Regions from separate parts of the Lelliottia amnigena genome, predicted to be linked through region 1. Evidence: predicted binding sites of a transcription regulator. Region 1 holds the regulator's gene; each other region holds the start of a gene.

Region 1 (4,127 bases):
CGTTTGATGAGCCTGCAACAAAACGCGATCAGCGCCTACGATTTGCTTGATCTGCTGCGTGTTAACGAGCCGCAGGCTAAACCGCCTACGGTTTACCGGGCGCTTGATTTCCTGTTGGAACAAGGCTTTGTGCATAAAGTGGAATCAACAAATAGCTATGTGCTTTGCCATTTGTTCGATCAACCGACGCACACCTCTGCGATGTTCATCTGCGATCGATGTGGTGCAGTGAAGGAAAAAGCGGCGGAAGGGGTTGAAGACATTATGCATACGCTGGCAGCAAAAATGGGCTTCGCGCTACGTCATAATGTGATTGAAGCACATGGCCTGTGTTCAGCCTGTGTGGAAGTAGAAGCGTGTAGCCATCAGGATGCGTGTCAGCACGATCACTCCATTCATGTGAAAAAGAAGCCGCGCTAAAACGCAAAGCGGGCGGCCATTAAGCCGCCCTCAGGGATAGTACGTCCTTGTACTTTCGGGTAGAACTTTTCGCTACGGAATTGCCTACCAGCGATAATCGTGACGTTTTTCCCAGTCACCGACCTCTTTCTCGGCCTGATCTTTCTGGTAACCGTAACGTTCCTGAATTTTACCGACCAGCTGGTCACGCTTACCTTCAATGATGGTCATATCATCGTCAGTCAGCTTACCCCACTGCTCTTTCGCTTTACCTTTAAACTGTTTCCAGTTACCGCCGATTTCGTCTTTATTCATAATCATGTCCTCATCGTTCGGTTATCACGTAAATTTGTATCGTCCGTTACGTTCATTTCCTGCTGGACGTGATAATAATTGTAGACAAGGATTCGGCAGTCGTTTCGATATTCAGAATCTTTAACCATCTGGACAAAAGAAGCCGCTACGAGAACCAGCTGTTTTCGCGCCAGTGACGTCGCCAGATAACCCACAGCGAGAGGCCTCGCAGAGCAAGAAAGACAGCGAGTGCCAGCCACAAACCCTGGTTTCCCAGGTAGGGAACGGTAAGCAAGGTCAAACCGAAACCCGCCGCGGCTACCGCCATGCTATTGCGCATTTCTGCACCCCGTGTTGCGCCAATAAACATGCCATCCAGCAAATAGCACCAGACACCCACCACCGGTAACACCACTTGCCAGAAAATGTAGTGCCGTGCCAGCTCACGTAGTTCAGGTAATGACGTCAGTAGTGCGACGATATGCCCGCCAAAAAGAGCATAAATCAGCGCAAACATCAGCGCGACCAGCCCGGACTGGCGGCAGGCGGCTCGCCAGACCTCCTGTAATTTCCCGGCCTGTCGCGCACCGTAAGCCTGACCGGAGTGCGCTTCAACGGCATAGGCAAAACCATCCAGCGCGTAGGCGGTAAATGTCAGCAGCGTCATTAGCACCGCGTTGACCGCAACGATCTCAGGCCCAAGACGCGCGCCTAATACCGTCATCGCACCGAAGCATAGCTGGAGCAATAAAGAGCGCAACATGATGTCGCGGTTCAGCGCCAGCAGCTTGCGCATATTGCCCCGCCAGGCATTTTTCAGCATCGCGAGCGTGACGCCACGCATCACCAGCACGCGTTTCACCATCCATAAGCCGATAAAGAAGGTGGCATATTCCGCGATGACGGTTGCCAGTGCGGCGCCCTGCACATTCATATGCAAACCCATCACCAGCCACAGATCGAGAACGATATTCAGGATATTCCCCACCACCAGCAAAATGACCGGGGCACGAACATATTGCACGCCGAGCAACCAGCCAAGCAGCACGAGGTTAGCGAGCGATGCAGGGGCGCTGAGCCAGCGAATTTCCAGAAAACGGCGCGCCTGTTCCAGCACAGCCTCGCTGCCGCCGGCGATATGCAGCGCCAGATCGATGAGAGGCGCACGCACTACGACAATCAGCAGCCCGGCACCTAATGCCAGGATCAGCGGCTGAACCAGCGCCCGCCCAAGGCGAACGGGATCTTTCGCGCCAAAGGCCTGGGCTGTCAGTCCGGTTGTGCTCATGCGCAAAAACAGGAGCAGCATAAAGAGGAAGCTGGTCGCCATCGCGCCAATCGCGATGCCACCTAAATAAACAGGAGAATCCAGATGTCCAATAACGGCCGTATCCACCAGTCCAAGCAAAGGAACGGTGATATTGGAAAAAATCATTGGCAGCGCAAGACGCCATAATGCCTTGTCTGAAGTTGTCAGCAGCGACATAGGAAATTACCGGAAGCGAGATAGGACAGTCAGGCTGCGCGGATGGCGCAGCCTGTCAGAGAGAAATTACAGCCATTCACCGTTGCGGATAACGCCAACCGCCAGTCCTTCAATAGAGAAGGTTTGCTCGCGCAGATCCACCACAATTGGAGAAAACTCGCTGTTTTCAGGCAGAAGTTGCACAGTGTTGCCCTGTTTTTTCAGGCGCTTAACCGTCACTTCGTCGTCAATACGCGCAACCACAACCTGTCCGTTGCGCACATCCTGAGTTTTATGAACAGCCAACAGATCACCGTCAAGAATACCGATATCTTTCATTGACATACCGCTAACACGCAGTAAGAAATCTGCGCTCGGCTTGAACATACCCGGATCGACCTGATAGTGGCCTTCAATGTGCTGCTGTGCCAGCAACGGCTCACCCGCCGCAACGCGACCGATAAGAGGGATGCCCGTTTCTTCTTCCACCAGTAAGCGGATACCGCGTGACGCGCCCGAAACAATCTCAAGAACACCTTTACGTGCCAGCGCTTTAAGATGCTCTTCAGCGGCGTTTGGTGAACGGAAGCCCAGGCGCTGAGCGATTTCCGCACGCGTGGGTGGCATTCCCGTCTGGCTGATGTGATCCCTGATGAGATCAAACACCTCTTGCTGTCTGGCCGTTAACGCTTTCATTCCGCCCCCTGGGTGTATATACAGTTATGCTGTGAGTATATACAGTCAAAGGCGAATTTGGAATCAAAAACTGCACAAAAAACCAGAGACTTATTCGATTCCTGAAAGCTTATCGAAAATGTGACCAAAGGAGAGTGACCCAGGTAATGACAGCGATGATAATCGCCAGCAGTACAGCGGCAGAGCCCATGTCTTTCGCACGACCAGAAAGCTCGTGGAAATCAGAACCAATACGGTCAACAACGGCTTCGATAGCACTGTTGAGAATTTCCACTATCATCACCAAAAGCACGGAGCTGATGAGAAGTACACGGGTGATAGCATCGACATCAAGGAAGCACGCAATAATCACGGCAATAATGGCGGCAACGCCTTCTTGCCGGAAGGCGGCTTCATTTATCCATGCTGCGCGGAAACCTTTCCATGAATATCCGGCTGCTTTGATGATTCGGGTAAACCCAGTGGTATTATTGGCCATTAAAAGAACCTTTTATTAGATTTGACGTCAGTAACAAGGGCTGCAGCGGGTTTCGCAGCAGCCTGAAGTATGACGGGTAACAACAGAAATCTTGCGCGCTTTCTGTTATCCTTGCGCCGCAATTGCATTATTAACCAGAGGCTTTACATCGTTTATGTCCGGCTGGCCACGAATTTACTACAAATTACTTAATTTACCATTAAGCGTACTGGTAAAAAGTAAGTCTATCCCGGCGGAACCTGCGCTGGAATTAGGGCTCGATACCTCGCGTCCTATTATGTACGTTTTGCCTTATAACTCGAAGGCAGACTTACTGACGCTGCGCGCCCAATGTCTGGCGCACGATTTACCGGATCCTTTGGAACCCCTGGAAATCGACGGCACTCTCCTTCCTCGCTATGTGTTTATCCACGGCGGGCCGCGCGTGTTTACCTATTACACGCCGAAAGAAGAGTCGATCAAACTGTTCCACGACTATCTTGATCTGCACCGCAGTAACCCCGATCTGGATGTCCAGATGGTGCCAGTGTCGATCATGTTTGGTCGTCGTCCAGGGCGTCAAAAAGGCGACGAGAATCCACCATTGCGCATGCTTAACGGCGTGCAAAAATTCTTTGCCGTGTCATGGTTGGGCCGCGATAGTTTTGTTCGTTTCTCGCCGTCTGTGTCGTTACGACGCATGGCGGATGAGCATGGCACCGATAAAATCATTGCCCAAAAACTGGCACGCGTTGCACGTATGCACTTCGCCCGTCAGCGTTTAGCGGCTGTGGGGCCACGATTGCCTGCGCGTCA
Region 2 (4,127 bases), 1.7 Mb from region 1:
GTTTAAGGTCAAAAACAGTCCAGCGGAAAACACTGTGATTACTTTCATTAAAATCTCCATTACCTTTCTGATGGTTGCAGATATTTACTATTTACTTTCTCAGATAGCGATATTGTTACCTGCGTAAATAATTAAACGGTTTTATTACCAATTTTGGTGGAGTCATTATCACTCGAGTCGATAGCTTCGTCTCTTTTTATTCAGTCCAAATATGTACGGAGTGATGATCATAGCTGCTTCATTTTTGATCTATACTCTTCTTGTATCCACATCGGAAGGTTTAAAAATGTATACTTTTCAGAAAATTAACATTACAGCCCATGGGGCTAACAAAAATGCTATCGTTCTGCGCTCGGATAGGGATTATGAAAAGTGGTATCAGGAATAGTTTGATTTCAGTATCTTTCCAAAAAAAGGTGCAGAGGAGGTGATGGATGAAGAGCGGCCCGAATACTATCCCTGCATCCCTCTGATACTGAAGGGTGGAAATGGAGTGGTTTTTCTGGGAGAAGATCTTGTTCAACTCTGGCTTAGTAAGCTATACACAATAAAAATTGTCCCGCTTTGAAACCATCGAAGCGGTACATTCAATCTGATTAATACTATCTGGGAAAAATCATGAGCAACAATGTAGACATTCAGAGAGCTCATATACATGAGGCCGAACGCCTTGATTCGACCTATCTTACTGAGCTGATGGAGACACTGGCTCCCTTTCTAAACTACAATACTTACCCGGTGGGGAAACGCATCAGTTTCAGTGCGAACAATCAGGCAGACTGTTATTTCATTCTCTAGGGCAGCATAGAGATAAACCGACAACCTGATGATATCCTTATTGAAATTTTTGTAGCTCCGTCGTTAAGAGGGACTGTTCCTGTCCACAAAACCTCTCAGTCCGGGTTTACGATGCGGATACTTGAAACTGCTGAGATAGCCATTATAGACAAAGAGCAGCTGTATTCGCTTCTCACCGAGCATAATCTGTGGAGACCCTATGCCATGCACCTTCAATTAGTCGCTAGTCTAGGATCTGAAGTATTTCTGAAGTATTAATGAAGCTCGTTACCCCTTCTATCTTCGAACGTGTTCGTTATCAACTCTATGAACTGATGAGTAAACCTCAATCGATAAGAAAATCGGTTACAGCGGAAAATTATATTCGTAGTAAAACCCGTCTCTCGCGCTCAGGCATTATGAACGCTCTCTCCGAGTTAAGGAAAGGCGGTTACATCACCATCGAGGATGGACACCTAATTGATATTAAACATATTCCAGCTCGCTTTTAGACTGCACTTGATCACTTTGTATACTTGATGATCAGGCGATAATAATGACATGAAGCTTAAGTAAATGTACCAACTCTATCGCGAACAGGGTCTATTCACTGTGCTTCAATCGCCTCCGGGGCTACATGGCAAAGCCAGTAATGAGAAATGAGGTGGATAGCCCGCTTAACTCCCAATTGATGCTCTAAAAACTGATATGCAATTCGTATAAGCAATCACTGCCAACGATGAGTATCCCCCTTTGCTAGTTTGACTTTTAATTCCACATAATCTTCTGAACGAGAGATAATGCAGCCATCGTTATTCGAAACCACGACCACCGGTTTGCCCTGAAGATGCAGTCTAAATACCGTTTCACAGCTGGTGTAGAAGCTGTTGACATCAACTAGCGCGAACATATTTGTGCGATTTTAGCGTGTGAGTCACCACGCCGAAGATTTGCAGCTCTTCGTCGGCGTCAAAAATGATGGGAGAAAAGCGCGGGTTACGCGGAACAAGCTGCAAAATCGGACGAACGCGCAGCTCTTTCACCGTAAATTCCCCGGCGACGGCGGCCACAACGATGTCGCCGTGTTCAGGCGTTAAAGAGCGATCCACCACCAGCAAATCACCGTCAGTAATTCCTGCCCCAATCATGGATTCCCCGCTGACCCGGATAAAATACGTGGCGCTGGGATGCTTAATCACCAGTTTATTAAGATCGATACGATCTTCTACGTAGTCCTGAGCGGGACTGGGAAAGCCACACGACACGCGCTCCAGGAAGAGAGGTAACTCAATGAAGGTGTTGAGATCGCACGAAAAAAGATGACTCATAATTGCTCATCTGCAGATAACTGTATATAAACACAGTATTATGAATTTTAGGTAGGGATCAAAACACTTTTGGGACGGTAGCCCAAACACGTTGAAGTTTGTGGGAATTTAGTTTGCAGGAATTTAGTTTGCAGAGTGGGACAAGTGACCAGGGTAATGCCCCTCCATCGCTTAACAATGATGCGACGGTGCCTCCTTCCCATTGCCGACGCCAGGGTATTTCCACTCCTCGCTCACAGCGGACCTTCATTTCGGTCAGAAGGTCTGCTGAGTGCGAGAAGCGGAAGTTGCTAAATCAGTCTATGTTAATAAACGGGGAACTAGTCAGAACGGCGAAATGATAACCCAAATCACCATTGCGACAGGAAGGATCATTCTGGCGCGCCTGGCGTTAACGCTCAAACATGGCCAGCAGCCTTTGCTTAATACTGCGGACATAAAACGGTTTAAACTGCGTGGTGATATGCGATTCCAACCCGCCACTGTTCTGACCCAGGCGGAGCAAATCCACCGGTTGCCCGTCCGGCGACGCATCCCCTGCCACTAGGCCTGCACCTCGCATCACCTTTTCCACTTCGCCGGTCAGGTCCACGGCCACCAGGTAGTGAGGCCTTTCATCGACCGCGGGGTCGTGCATCAGCGCCAAGTAAGCGCGCCTGACCCCCGGGTATTTTGCAAAAAAGGCAGAGAGCTCTATCAGCATCCTGTCCGGCATCACCGACGGCTCACCGAGGAATACCTTTGTTTTTTCCTCCACCACCCGGGACTGTGGCATTCGGCCGGTGCCTTCCGCCAGCAGCGATTCTATTTCCTCCGGCACGAACTCCTTGCCGTAGTCGGACCGGGGATTCAGGAACACCCCTTGCCCTTGCGTCATTTTGAAAAAATCTCCCGCCGGCAGTTTCAGGTATTTGCTTTCGACCTCGATGGCACGCTGCAGGGCAACAAGAGAGCTGAACACCGGGATAACTGTTGTGCCGTCCGGCTTTTCCCAGTGATGTATTGATATATGATCTCCCGCTTTCAGATCGACATGGTCATCAACGGCTTCCCCGCCGGAAGTTCCGAGGACATACAGCGATGAGGCCATCAGTGTCCGGTAAAACTCCGGCCGTTCTGCCGGATGGTCGGCCGCCCGTTGCAGGGCGGTTTCTAGTCTTGTTTCCTGTTCATCAGACATTCAGCTGTTACCTTCCGGAAGTGACGCGTAAACGGCAAAAATCTTCCGCAGGTGGAACTGTGTTAACAAAAACGTATTTCTGATGCATTCCTACTTCCCGGGGCAGATAACTACTTGTAAGATTTAACAATACACCAAAATAACTGAGATCTAGATAGTGCATCGCTACGACTTAGCTAGTCATTTGACCGCGATCAACTTCCGCTCCTCGCTCATTGCAGACCGTCGGCTCCATCAGTTGAACTCACAGCCATGAGCGGCCATAACTAATCTCACTCATTGTTTATCTATAAGGTGCATATCAAGACAGACTAACAATTTATGCCTTGATGCCGATAAGTTTATTTCTTAATCAATATATGAAGGAATATATATGTACTGCGTGCGCCCTTTAATGCGCCCACTTTTTTTTCTGTCTCTCTTGCCGTTTTCTTTCGTTCAGGCTGCTGATAAGCCTGCATTGACAGGGGGGGACATTAACCCCTTGTCTGTAACCAGAATCCACGATCGTGTGAATTACATGGTGTCGTTAAACTTAAATAACGGAAAAACAGTTCAGCAATGGCATTCCGTTGATTGTAAACAGGGCAAGGCACAGCTTCTGTACAAGGATTTACTGAATGAGGAGGGGTTTACCAAAGCTCGCTATTACGGCAACAGCTACCTCCGTTATGCGCTTGCACAGGATGATAAGCAGATGACGGCAGAGGATATCCGTACGGTTTGCCAGCTACCGATAAAAGATGCACGGTGGGAAAGAATATCAGCCGCAGATACTGTAGGTATTACCGATCTTGTCGATGTTAATAGCATTCAGCGCATCGGCGATATTTTATCGGTAC
Region 3 (4,127 bases), 1.7 Mb from region 1:
CTTCATATAGCGATGTCCATTGTCCCAAATCTGGTTCAGTGCTTCTGTCGCCACGCGGATAATGTCCCTCGTGTCGTTAGACGGCGTCATCAGCCTACCGGATGCCTGATTTCCATAGGAAACTTCATCCTGTGCATGAGGACTGGTGCGGATAAACACACTGATAAAGCGACAAAATTGTTTCTCCTGCCTCAGCTTTTCGGCAGCCCGTTCGGCGTAGGTGCAGATGGCCTGGTGCATATCATTGTATTCAGTGATGCGCTTACCGAAGGAACGGCTGCAGATGATTTGCTGTTTGGTTGGAGAGAACTCCTCCAGCCCCAGACATTTCTCTCCGCGCAGTTCCCGCGAGGTTCTTTCCAGTACAACGTTGAAATGTTTTCGTAGAACCCAACTGGAACACTCCGCCAGGTGCAGGGCAGTTTCAATCCCCATCAGATTCAGTTTTTTGCTGATCCGACGCCCGACGCCCCAGACCTCGCTAACGGGAACCAGCGCCAGCAGCTTGCGCTGGCGATCAACGTTCGACAAATCCACCACGCCACCCGTTTGCTTCCAGGTCTTTGCCGCATGGTTAGCTAGCTTGGCCAACGTCTTTGTGGGGGCAATCCCCACGCCAACCGTCAGGCCGGTTTCCTTAAGCAGGCGCTGGCGAATTTCTTGCCCGAACTGCTCCAGGCCAACGCAGTTGCTGATGCCAGTCAGATCAAGAAAGGCCTCATCAATCGAGTAAATTTCCGCTCGGGGTGCCATCTCTTCAAGAATGGTCATCACCCGACGGCTCATATCGGCATACAGCGCATAATTAGAGCTAAAAACCTGTACCTTTTGGCGCTTCAGCTCCTCTTTCAACTGGAAATAAGGAACCGCCATGCTGATACCCAATGCTTTTGCCTCTGCTGAACGTGAAATGATACAGCCATCGGTATTTGAAACGACGACGACGGGTTTGCCCTGGAGGTCGGGGCGAAAAACGGTCTCGCAGGAGGTGTAAAAGCTGTTGACATCAACGAGCGCGAACATGTCTGTGGTCTTTCAGGGTAAACGTGACGACGCCGAAAATTTCCAGTTCCTCTTCTGCCCCAAAAACGACAGGAGCATAGCCTGCATTACGAGGCATGAGCTGAAGACGTGGATAAGTCTGGAGCTCTTTCACGGTGAATTCGCCTCCTACCGCGGCGATAACGATATCACCATGAACAGCAGATAATGATCGGTCTACAACCAGCAAGTCTCCGTGACTGATGCCAGCGCCTGTCATCGAATCACCACTGACTCGAACAAAATAAGTTGCACTAGGGTGTTTAACAACCAGTTTGTTCAGATCAAGGCTATCCTCGACATAGTCCTGGGCTGGGCTTGGGAACCCACAAGGGACACGTTCCATAAACAACGGAAGCAATAGCGTGGAATCGGGTTGATGAGAGGAAATGAACTGCATAATAGAGGACTCATTTAACTGTGTTTATATACAGTATCAGTGATCAATCAGAACGATCAAGAGACCCTAAGCGCGTTTTCTGGAAATGGTTGAAAGTCGGTGAGTTTTAATTCAAGACTGCAAACGATACGCGCGATATTATTCGCGTCGCCAGCCAGGCGCTGGACAGGATCTGGAAAGACGGTTTCCGCTACATGAAAGCGGGCATCATGCTGAGTGATTTTTTCAGTCAGGGCGTCGCGCAACTCAATTTGTTTGATGAACACCCGCCGCGACCCGACAGCCAGGCATTGATGCAGACCATTGATAAGCTGAATGTCTCCGGGCGTGGGACAATATGGTTTGCCGGGCAGGGTATTCAAAAAAGCTGGGCGATGAAACGGGAAATGCTCTCTCCGGCCTATACGACGCGATACGCCGATTTGCCCGTGGCGAAATAATCATTTCCGCTCAGGAAACAAGACAGTAAGCTTTGCTGATGAAACATGTCAGGCATCCGTTAATGAATCATTCTGCTTTAGGGTATCGCGCCTTTGGCGAGCCTGAGTCTGTTCTGCACGTCGAGTCGAGATCACCGGCACCGCTGCCTGCCGGGCAGATCCGGGTGAAAATGCTCTTTTCCCCGGTGAATGCCTCGGATCTGATTCCGATGACGGGCGCCTATCGTCATCGGACGCCGCTGCCGGCGGTGGCAGGTTACGAAGGAGTCGGCGTGGTAACGGAAGGGCCACCACATTGGCTTGGGAAACGCGTGCTGCCGTTACGCGGTCAAGGCACCTGGCAAAACAGTGTGGATTGCCCCATGGCACTGGCGGTTCCCGTGCCGGACGACATCGAATCAACGCTCGCGGCTCGCGGGTACATCAACCCGCTGGCTGCCCAAATGATGCTCAATCTTTACCCCCCGAAGGGAAAGCGGATCGTGCTGACAGCCGCCGGGTCCGACTGTGCCGCGCTGCTCGGGCAGTGGGCGATCAAGGCGGGTGCTGACGCGGTGTATGGGATTCACCGATCGCCTGCGCATACCGAAAGGTTGCAGGCGATGGGCATCATTCCGGTTTTGCAGCAGGATACGGCGACCATTAGCGCCATTGCTGCGCAGGCAGAGAGGGTGTACGACGCCACGGGGGGAAGGCTGGCGGACGGGATTCTGGACGCAATGCCGGAGACAGGGATTTTTGTCTGCTATGGGTTGCTTTCGGGTACGCCGTTCAGGCAGCAGCCGCAGGTGCGGTGGTTCCATATTCGAAACTATCTGGATGCATTAAGCAGTGATCAATGGCAGGCAGAATTTTGTGAAATTTGGCCGAAGCTGCTGGCGAGTCACTATGGCGACGTGACGCTGTTCCCGCTGGCAGAGTGGCGAGCGGCGCTGGCGTATTATCGCCAGGCTGGACGACCCGCTAAGCCGATGTTCGCGATGCACGACTCACGCGTTCCAGTCCTCTGGTGAGAAGAGGACTGGCGCGAAAACTTATCGGTGACTCATATCGCTCAGCAACACGGCGATCGTCTGTCCGCCTGCGGTCTGTTCCAGACCAATTTTGACAATAATCGTCAGCGGAACCGAGAGCAACATGCCCACCGGACCGAGCAACCATCCCCAGAAAATCAGTGATAAAAAGACCACCAGCGTGGAAAGCCCAAGCCCACGTCCCATCATTCTCGGCTCCAGAATGTTACCGAAGACCAGATTAATAATCAGATAGCCCGCCAGGACGACCAACGCATCGTAAAATCCGCTAAAGACCAGTACCTGAGTAATCGGGGGGATGGCGGCCAGCACAGAGCCGATATTCGGAATATAGTTGAGTGCGAAGGCCAGCAAGCCCCACACAAATGCAAAACGCACATCCAGCACGGCAAGCATGGCCCATGCCACCAGCCCCGTCACAATGCTGATCGCGGTTTTAAGTACCAGATAGCGCGACACGCTATCCAGTGCGCGTTGGATTGCGCCCATGCCCTCAACCGGTCGCACCATCATCTGCTGCAGTTTGACCGGCAGTTGCGGCACCTCGACCAGCATAAACACAACGGTCAGCAGCAGCAGGAAAATGGAGGTCATGGCGCTGGAAAGCTGCGCCAGAAGCGCCGTCACCAGCGTCATCGCCGCATTCGGGTCGATATACTTCAGCAGCTCCTCAACGGACACCTCAATACCCGCACGCTGCAGCCAGGGTTCCATCTGCTGCAACGGAATCACCAGTTTTGAACGGTACTGCGGAAGCGTTCGGGCCAGCTCGTTCAGCGATGTTCCGAGATAGGTTACCAGCAGCGCCATCGCCATGATGATAATGGTGATGAGCAGCAAGATCGCCAGTACCCGCGGGATGCGCCAGCGGACCATTCGCTGCACCAATGGGTTGAGGATCACCGCGATAAACAGCGCCAAAATGAAAGGCACGATAATATCGGCGGCGAAACGGATACCGGTGAGAATGATCACCAGCATTCCAAGCATAATGACGATTTTTAATCCGTTCAGGGTAATGATGGGCTTAGCCATGTGAGTTCCTGCTCTAATCCTTTTTTTTATAATAATAGCGATGCGCCTTTAATATGCGAATGTAAGTTAAACAAGCAGAGTAAAGAAATGAAAAAGTTTTGAGTTAATTCCTGGCTTATGGTACAAATCAGCCGTGTTTAACTACCGAGGACAATTTTCATCCGCAATGACGAGAAG
Region 4 (4,127 bases), 540 kb from region 1:
TAAAGCGGCACTGACTAAACAGTCGCGCGACAGCTTTGTCCAGTTGCTGAACGCGACGCCAAACGGGGTGATTCGCAACTCCGACGTGGCGAAAGGCGTGGTGGAAACGTCCCTGAACGTGGGCGTTGTAACCATGAGCGACGACAGCGCAGAAATCATCTGCCTGATCCGTTCTCTTATCGACAGCGGTAAAGAGTACGTGGTGAGCATGCTGGAATCGTTGGGCAAACTGTCTGGCGCGAAAACGTCCGCTAAAGGCAGCTACCCAGGCTGGCAGCCTGACGCCAGCTCTCCGGTGATGGCACTGGTGCGTGAAACTTATCAGCGTTTGTTCAACAGCACGCCGAACATTCAGGTGATTCACGCGGGTCTGGAGTGCGGTCTGTTCAAAAAACCGTACCCGGATATGGACATGGTTTCCATTGGGCCGACCATTACCGGGCCACACTCCCCGGATGAGCAGGTTCATATTGAAAGCGTGGGCCATTACTGGACGCTGCTGACCGAACTGCTGAAATCGATCCCGGCTAAGTAAATCTCTTCTGGGATGGGTGCGGTCTGATACCCTCACCCCAGCCCTCTCCGACAGGGAGAGGGAACCAAAACGCAGGCCCGGTAAGCGTAGCGCCACCGGGCTTTTTTATAGCCCCAGCACCAGTTGCCGCTCCAGCTGCGGATCGAGCAGCGTAACATGCAGGCCCACCAGCCTGACTCCCCTTCCCGCGCGGCGTTCTTGCCAGGCTTTTTTCGCCGTCTCAATCAGATCGTCTTTATTCAGTTTCGGCCAGACGTGTTCCTGCGTGGTTTGCTGGAAATCGTTAAATTTCAGCTTAACGCCCTGGCGCGCAATCAGCAGATCCGGCTTCACTTTTGCCAGCCGTCGTTCCAGCTCGGGATAAAGCTGTTCGGCAATAATCGTTTCGCAGTCGCTCCAGTCGTGAATATCTTCTGCCAGCGTGCGCTCGACCCCCACGGATTTTCGCAGGCGTTCATTGTTAATACTGCGCGCGTCGATCCCCTGACTGCGCTCCCAGAGCACGCGCCCAAACTTACCAAAACGCTTCAGGAGCATCGCCAGGTCGCTTTTCTGCACGTCTTCACAGGTGTGCAGCCCCAGGTTTTCCAGCCTGGCGGCGGAGACTTTGCCGACGCCGGGGATTTTACTCAGCGGCAAGCTTTTCAAAAAATGGGGAACGTCATCGGGCGTTATCACGTACTGACCGTTAGGTTTGTTGAGATCCGAGGCGATTTTGGCGAGAAACTTTACCGGCGCGATACCGGCTGAGGCGGTGAGATTCAGTTCATCAGAAATGGTCTGGCGGATCGCCTGCGCCATTAGCGTGGCGGAGCCTTGGCAGTGCACGCTGTCCGTCACGTCCAGATAGGCTTCGTCCAGCGACAGCGGTTCAATAAGCGAGGTGTAACGGGAGAAGATTTCCTGAATACGAACCGAGGCTTCTTTATATGCATCGAAACGGCCGGGCAGCAAAATCAGATGAGGGCAGAGCTTGAGCGCCATCGCCGTAGGCATCGCGCTGCGCACGCCAAATTTGCGCGCCGGGTAATTGGCGGTGCTGATAACGCCACGCTTGACGCGGCTACCGCCAATCGCGATGGGGACATCCCGCAGCGCCGGATTGTCTCGCATCTCCACTGCGGCAAAAAAGCAGTCCATATCGACATGGATTATTTTGCGCATAGTAAGCCCTCACTCATCACTGGATAAGTATACAGTAAAAGTTTGAACATTGAGAAGCACTCTATGACGCAGACTATCGTCCGAATAAGGCGCGTTTTTACACTGTTCTTACAGTTATTCCGGCGTGAATGCGGTATAAATAAAACTATTTTGTAAACTCATGGCTTCGCGCTTGCGAAAAAATTCAGCGATGCTAATGTGAGCGCTCCTAATCCAGATAATTCTGATTTCGGGTCTCTTTTGCCGTCCTGGCAAGTTGGTTTGGCTTTATCAAGGAACTTGTAGTATGCGTAAAATCGCATTGTTCATTGCGATGCTTCTGATTCCGTGTCTTTCGTTTGCTGGGCTATTAAGTAGCAACAGTTCAACAACACCAATCAGTAAAGAATATAAACAGCAGTTAATGGGATCACCGGTTTATATTCAGATCTTCAAGGAAGAACGCACACTCGATCTATTTGTCAAAATGGGCGAGACATATCAGCTGCTTGATAGCTACAAAATCTGTAGTTATTCCGGCGGGTTGGGCCCGAAACAGCGTCAGGGTGATTTCAAAAGTCCTGAAGGGTTCTACACCGTTCAACGTAATCAGCTCAAACCTGACAGCCGCTTTTATAAAGCCATTAATATCGGCTTCCCGAATGCCTATGACCGTGCACACGGTTACGACGGCAAATACCTGATGATTCACGGTGCCTGTGTGTCGATTGGCTGTTACGCCATGACGGACGGCGGTATTGATGAAATTTTCCAGTTTGTGACGGGCGCACTGGTGTTTGGTCAGGCGGGCGTGCAGGTGAGCATCTATCCGTTCAGAATGACGGATGCCAACATGCAGCGTCATAAGTTCTCGACCTACTCGGAGTTCTGGAAACAGCTAAAACCGGGCTATGACTACTTCGAGCAGACGCATAAACCGCCAACCGTTTCGGTTGCAGATGGACGCTACATCGTCAGCAAACCGCTGAGCCACGAAGTCGTCCATCCACAGCTGGCGTCAAATTACGCGGTCCCCGAGACAAAATAAGACCCACTCGCCTGGCATAATCTTTTGCCAGGTTTCATTGCCCGTCAGTGGCTGAGTGGCGATAACCGTGACCACATCGTTAGGTGTGGTCTCCGTTTGAAAATCAATTTCCACATCCTGATCGAGCAGCTTCGCAACGCCAAACGGCGCGCGGCGCGTTATCCAGAACAGATTGGTTGAACAGAACGCCATCACGTAGCGCCCATCCGACAGCAGCATATTAAATACGCCCTTCTCACGCAGCTCACAGGCCAGCGAGCCGATGTATTTGAACACGGCGGTCATGTTGGTCGGCGTACGCGGATAGCGCTCGGCAAGCTTATGCAGCAGCCAGCAAAACGCCTTTTCACTGTCGGTCTCCCCCACAGGACGGAAATTCCCCGTCACCAGCGTTTTATAGCCCGTTAGTTGGCCGTTGTGCGCGTAGGTCCAGTTGCGGCCCCACAGTTCACGGGTGAAGGGATGGGTATTTTCCAGCGCCACTTCACCGCGATTCGCCTGACGAATATGCGCGATGACCGAGCACGATTTTATCGGGTAATCCTGCACCAGTTTGGCAATCGGGGAGTTAAAACTAGGCTGCGGATCTTTGAACGTGCGACAGCCTTTGCCTTCGTAGAAGGTAATGCCCCAGCCGTCTTTATGCGGTCCGGTTCCTCCACCGCGCTGCACCAGCCCGGTGAAACTAAAGCAGATATCGGTTGGCACATTGGCGCTCATCCCGAGCAATTCGCACATACATCACCTCCACAAAAACGCCTCAACCCAGGAAGGCGTCAATGGTGTAGCAATCTCACTACACAACGGCAAATACTAAAAACGTTTATACCCTAAATAATTCGAGTTGCAGAAAGGCAGCAAGGGAAGAAATCCCCAGGAGCATAGATAACTATGTGACTGGGGTTACTGAGTGCAGCCAACGCATCTGCAGCGTGAACGATGACGGGTATAATTACTTAACCATCTCTTTTTCGATCAACTGAATCAGGATATGAATCACTTTGATATGAATCTCCTGAACGCGGTCAGCGTAGCCGAAGTGCGGCACACGAATTTCAATATCCGCAGAACCTGCCATCTTCCCGCCATCTTTACCGGTCAGAGTGATGACTTTCATCCCCTTCTCACGCGCCGCGTCGATCGCTTTGATCACGTTTGCGGAGTTACCGGAAGTGGAAATACCCAGCAGAACGTCACCTTCACGACCGACCGCTTCAACGTAACGAGAGAAGATATGGTCATAACCGAAGTCGTTACCCACGCAGGAGATGTGGCTCACGTCAGAAATCGCAATCGCCGGATAGCCCGGACGGTTTTCACGGTAGCGACCGGTCAGCTCTTCCGCAAAGTGCATCGCGTCACAGTGAGAGCCGCCGTTACCGCACGAGATCACTTTGCCGC

Evidence for each region. Region 1 encodes LexA, which represses DNA repair genes until DNA is damaged. Its sites were predicted from a motif close to TNCTGTATGTACATACAGNA; they were not measured.
Region 2: umuD (translesion error-prone DNA polymerase V autoproteolytic subunit) is a predicted target of LexA. The motif match lies at 2,124-2,143, and genes of this name have one in related genera.
Region 3: umuD (translesion error-prone DNA polymerase V autoproteolytic subunit) is a predicted target of LexA. The motif match lies at 1,458-1,477, and genes of this name have one in related genera.
Region 4: dinB (DNA polymerase IV) is a predicted target of LexA. The motif match lies at 1,717-1,736, and genes of this name have one in related genera.

What each region holds. Positions count from the first base shown of each region.
Region 1 is NZ_CP077236.1:2,137,409-2,141,535, reverse strand. Features, by position in the region: gene zur (zinc uptake transcriptional repressor Zur) at 1-420, shown strand, start outside; gene I6L74_RS10005 (CsbD family protein) at 505-714, opposite strand; gene dinF (MATE family efflux transporter DinF) at 860-2,179, opposite strand; gene lexA (transcriptional repressor LexA) at 2,246-2,854, opposite strand; gene I6L74_RS09990 (diacylglycerol kinase) at 2,964-3,332, opposite strand; gene plsB (glycerol-3-phosphate 1-O-acyltransferase PlsB) at 3,487-4,127, shown strand, end outside.
Region 2 is NZ_CP077236.1:3,801,765-3,805,891, reverse strand. Features, by position in the region: gene I6L74_RS17965 (fimbrial protein) at 1-48, opposite strand, end outside; gene I6L74_RS17960 (helix-turn-helix domain-containing protein) at 1,056-1,289, shown strand; partial or broken gene I6L74_RS17955 (Y-family DNA polymerase) at 1,529-1,687, opposite strand; gene umuD (translesion error-prone DNA polymerase V autoproteolytic subunit) at 1,671-2,105, opposite strand; gene I6L74_RS17945 (enhanced serine sensitivity protein SseB C-terminal domain-containing protein) at 2,497-3,285, opposite strand; gene I6L74_RS17940 (hypothetical protein) at 3,659-4,127, shown strand, end outside.
Region 3 is NZ_CP077236.1:3,812,410-3,816,536, forward strand. Features, by position in the region: gene umuC (translesion error-prone DNA polymerase V subunit UmuC) at 1-1,023, opposite strand, end outside; gene umuD (translesion error-prone DNA polymerase V autoproteolytic subunit) at 1,007-1,441, opposite strand; partial or broken gene I6L74_RS18005 (DUF4113 domain-containing protein) at 1,561-1,881, shown strand; gene I6L74_RS18010 (zinc-dependent alcohol dehydrogenase family protein) at 1,944-2,894, shown strand; gene I6L74_RS18015 (AI-2E family transporter) at 2,916-3,950, opposite strand; gene I6L74_RS21715 (protein YdgV) at 4,084-4,127, shown strand, end outside.
Region 4 is NZ_CP077236.1:2,681,267-2,685,393, reverse strand. Features, by position in the region: gene pepD (cytosol nonspecific dipeptidase) at 1-535, shown strand, start outside; gene dinB (DNA polymerase IV) at 641-1,699, opposite strand; gene dpaA (peptidoglycan meso-diaminopimelic acid protein amidase) at 1,986-2,726, shown strand; gene I6L74_RS12545 (class II glutamine amidotransferase) at 2,697-3,464, opposite strand; gene lpcA (D-sedoheptulose 7-phosphate isomerase) at 3,679-4,127, opposite strand, start outside.